Regions from separate parts of the Streptomyces sp. NPDC006430 genome, predicted to be linked through region 2. Evidence: riboswitches for the same ligand, from Rfam matches in the RefSeq annotation. Region 2 holds a riboswitch; the other holds the start of a gene.
The links. Region 2 has a riboswitch for ZMP and ZTP ahead of glyA (serine hydroxymethyltransferase). Riboswitches for the same ligand answer to the same signal wherever they lie in the genome.
Positions count from the first base shown of each region.

Region 1 (2,192 bases), on a different contig from region 2:
GTGGGTCAGAGCTCCGCGAGCGCCAGCCCGGCCTGGGCCGCGGCGGCCCGGACGGTCTGCTCCAGCAGGACGGCGATGGTCATCGGGCCGACGCCGCCGGGAACCGGGGTGATCAACGAGGCGCGGGCGGCAGCCGACTCGAAGTGGACGTCGCCGACGTTGCCCTCGTTGTAGCCGGCGTCCAGGACCACGGCGCCCGGCTTGATGTCCTCGCCGCGGATGAACTCGGCCTTGCCGACGGCGGCGACGAGCACGTCGGCCTGGCGGACGATCGAGGGCAGATCCTGGGTGCGGGAGTGGCAGTAGGTGACGGTGGCGTTCTGCGCCAGCAGCAGCATGCCGGCGGGCTTGCCCAGGATGGCGCTGCGGCCGACCACGACGGCGTGCTTGCCGGTGAGGTCCACGTCGTACTCGGCGAGGAGCCGCATGATGCCACCGGGGGTGCACGAGACGAAGCCCGGCAGGCCGAAGCCCATGGCTGCGAAGGAGTACATGGTGACGCCGTCGACGTCCTTGCCGGGGGCGATGGCCTCGAAGGCGGCACGTTCGTCGATGTGGTGCGGGACCGGGTGCTGCAGCAGGATGCCGCTGACCTCGGGGTCCTCGGAGAGGGCGGTGAGGGCGGCGACGAGCTCCTCGGTGGTCGTCTCGGCCGGCAGCTCCACGTGGCGGGAGGTGATTCCGGCCTTGGCGCAGCGGTTCTGCTTCATGCGGACGTACGTGACGGACGCCGGGTCCTCGCCGACCAGGACGGTCGCGAGGCACGGGGCGGTACCGGTGCGCTCAGTGATCTTCGCCGCGAGGACGGCGGTCTGCTCCGAGATGCGGCGGGCGAGGGCGGTGCCGTCCATGAGACGGGCGTTCTGGGCCGGCTGAACGGACTGGGCGGTCGTCATGAGGTCTCCTGGGCGTCGCTGCGGAATCGCGGTTCGCCCAGGCGCGCGGCAGGCGGCGTACGCGAGGTACGCCGGGCCGCTCCCCGGTGGTGATCCACCCGAACGCCAGTCACGGCCCGCACCCACTCTAATCGACCGCATAGGCGCGTTCGAAGGCCGCAGCGCCCCGAGTACGGCGAGATGTGGTCAAACCAGTGGATCACCGGCATCCCACCTGGAACGAGCTGGTGTGCAGTCGGTATCCGAGAGGCCGCGGACGGAGTTCCACGACATCGGAGCCGTGATCTACTTTCTCCGGAAGGTGATCTGGATGGTGCCCGTCTTCACGATCGGGCACTACCGGGACCAGTTGCGCGAGCTCCACGAACGGAGCGAACGCGACGGCCCGTTCGTGGCCCACACCGCCCGTTTCCTCATCGAAGCCCGCAAAACGGGCTGACGGGAAGGGCGGCTCGGACGCGGACGGAATCCCAGCCGATCGGTTGCACGCCCACAGCGTGGCGCAGGTCACTCAATTCAGCGCGTAACGAATCGACTCGGGCGTGCGATGAACCGACAGGTGTCCTCGCGCGGCCCCGGAATACAGACCCCCCTCGGGTCTGTTTCCCGAGTCCGCGCGATGATGTCCCGCTCACTCCTTATCTGTTCGCAACGAGAGGCTCCTTGTGTCGCTCAGCCCGTCCCGTACGTTCCCTCCGGAGATCGCCGAATCGGAGGCCCTCGTCGCGCTCGTCGAGCGCGGCCGCGAGCAGGGTCACATCAACGGTGACGACGTGCGCCAGGCCTTCGAGGCCGGCCGCATCCCGGTGGACCAGTGGAAGCGGGTCCTGCGCAGCCTGAACCAGGTCCTGGACGAGGAGGGCGTCGCGCTGCACGTCAGCGCCGCGCCCGCCACGAAGGCTGCCGCCAAGAAGCCCCGCAAGGCAGCCGCTGCGCCTGCCCGCACCGTGACCAAGAAGGCGGCTGCTGCGCCGCGCCCCATCGGCGCGCGCAAGGCCTCGGTCGCCGCCACGACCCCGGCCACTGCGGCGGCGATATCCGCTTCGCCGACCGCGGCCACCGATGACGAGGCGGCCGGTTCCGCCGCCGAGCCGAAGAAGCGGACGGTCAAGAAGACCGCCGCGAAGAAGACGGCCACCAAGAAGACGGTCGCGGCCAAGAAGACCAGCGCCAAGGACGCCGACGAGGGCGAGAACCCTGCCGCCGAGGGCGAGGACTGGGCCGCCGAGGACCTCGTCGACGACGTCGAGGAGGAGGCCCCGAAGGCCGGCGGTGCCCAGGGCTTCGTCCTGTCCG
Region 1 covers NZ_JBEXQA010000003.1:469,144-471,335, reverse strand. Annotated here, with positions in the region: gene ABZZ20_RS07985 (bifunctional 5,10-methylenetetrahydrofolate dehydrogenase/5,10-methenyltetrahydrofolate cyclohydrolase) at 6-896, opposite strand; ZMP/ZTP riboswitch at 925-1,019, opposite strand; partial or broken gene ABZZ20_RS07980 (SAM-dependent methyltransferase) at 1,114-1,335, shown strand; gene ABZZ20_RS07975 (RNA polymerase sigma factor) at 1,562-2,192, shown strand, end outside.
Region 1: it holds a riboswitch for ZMP and ZTP, as region 2 does, so the genes downstream of both, ABZZ20_RS07985 (bifunctional 5,10-methylenetetrahydrofolate dehydrogenase/5,10-methenyltetrahydrofolate cyclohydrolase) here and glyA (serine hydroxymethyltransferase) in region 2, are expected to answer to the same signal.

Region 2 (2,192 bases):
CCTCCCGGCACATCAGCATCGCGCCGCGCGGACCCCGCAGGGTCTTGTGCGTGGTCGTCGAGACGACGTCCACGTGCCCGACCGGCGACGGGTGCGCCCCGCCCGCGATCAGGCCGGCGATGTGGGCGACGTCCGCGACCAGGATCGAGCCCGCCTCCTGCGCGATCGATGCGAACGCCTCGAAGTCGATCGTGCGCGGGAGCGCCGTACCGCCGCAGAAGATGATCTTCGGGCGCTCCGCGAGGGCCAGGTCGCGGACCGCGTCGTAGTCGATCAGGCCCGTCCCGGCGGAGACCCCGTACTGCACGCCCCGGAACCACGAGCCCGTCGCCGAGACCCCCCAGCCGTGCGTCAGGTGCCCGCCCATCGGCAGGGCCATGCCCATCACCGTGTCGCCGGGCTTCGCGAAGGCCAGGTACACCGCGAGGTTCGCGGGCGAGCCGGAATACGGCTGGACGTTGGCGTGGTCCACCCCGAACAGGCCCTTCGCCCGCTCGACGGCCAACGCCTCGACGCGGTCGATGTTCTGCTGGCCCTCGTAGTAGCGGCGGCCCGGGTACCCCTCGCTGTACTTGTTCTGCAGCACCGTGCCGGAGGCCTCCAACACGGCGGCGGACACGTAGTTCTCGCTGGGGATCAGACGCAGGGTCTCCGCCTGAAGGGATTCCTCCGCGGCGACGAAGGACGCCAGCTCGGGGTCGACGGCCCACAGGGAAGGGTGGCGGTGGGCGGGGTGGCGGCGCGCGGTCATGGCGGGCTCCTCCGGGGTCGATGTCAGATCTCGTCCCCGCGAGGCCCAGGCGAGCGGCCCTGTATGCGGTCGTGCGCGCACGACTCCCCCGGAGTTGGTTCTCCGTACGCCAGTCGCCGTGCGTACCGCTCACCTTAGCCGCCGGGCCACAAGAAAGGTTTCCCCGTCCGGTATACGAGCGACGTATAGCCGTATACAAGGTGACGCAGGTGACACCAACCCCGTCACCCGGCCCGCCTGACCGACGATCGGAGACCCCGTGTCGACAACTGCTGATGCCATCCGTTCCGCCGAGGCGCACAGCGCGCACAACTACCACCCGCTGCCCGTCGTCGTGGCGTCCGCGGAAGGCGCGTGGGTGACCGACGTGGAGGGCCGCCGCTACCTGGACATGCTCGCGGGCTATTCGGCGCTCAACTTCGGCCACGGCAACCGCCGCCTGCTCGACGCCGCCCGGGCGCAGTTGGAACGGGTCACCCTCACCTCCCGGGCCTTCTACCACGACCGGTTCGCCGACTTCTGCCGCGAGCTGGCCGCGCTGTGCGGCAAGGACATGGTGCTCCCGATGAACACGGGCGCGGAGGCCGTGGAGACGGCCGTGAAGCTCGCCCGCAAGTGGGGTTACGAGGTCAAGGGCGTCCCGGACGGGCACGCCAAGATCGTGGTCGCGGCCGGCAACTTCCACGGCCGGACCACGACCATCGTGAGCTTCTCCACCGACCACGAGGCGCGCGACCACTTCGGCCCGTACACGCCGGGGTTCGAGATCGTTCCGTACGGCGACCTCACCGCGCTGGCCGCAGCCGTCACGCCGAACACCGTGGCCGTGCTGCTGGAGCCGATTCAGGGCGAGGCTGGGGTGCTGGTACCGCCGGCCGGGTACTTCCAGGGCGTACGGGACCTCACGCGCGAGCGGAACGTCCTGTTCATGGCGGACGAGATCCAGTCGGGGCTGGGGCGCACCGGCAAGACCTTCGCCTGCGAGCACGAGGGGGTCGTGCCGGACGTGTACATCCTCGGCAAGGCGCTGGGCGGCGGCGTGGTCCCGGTCTCCGCCGTCGCCGCGGACCAGGACGTGCTCGGGGTGTTCCGGCCCGGCGAACACGGCTCCACCTTCGGCGGGAACCCGCTGGCCTGCGCGGTCGGCCTGGAGGTCGTCGCGATGCTGCGCACGGGCGAGTACCAGCAGCGTGCCGCCGAGCTCGGCGACCACCTGCACCGGGAGCTGAATCTGCTGGTCGGCGGGGGCGCGGTGACCGCCGTGCGCGGCCGCGGGCTGTGGGCGGGCGTGGACATCGACCCGGGGCACGGGACGGGCCGGGAGATCTCCGAAAGGCTGATGGAGCGGGGCGTACTGGCCAAGGACACCCACGGATCGACGATCCGGATCGCGCCCCCGCTGGTGATCAGCAAGGAGGACCTGGACTGGGGACTGGAGCAG
Region 2 covers NZ_JBEXQA010000002.1:78,476-80,667, reverse strand. Annotated here, with positions in the region: gene glyA (serine hydroxymethyltransferase) at 1-751, opposite strand, end outside; ZMP/ZTP riboswitch at 788-878, opposite strand; gene rocD (ornithine--oxo-acid transaminase) at 1,011-2,192, shown strand, end outside.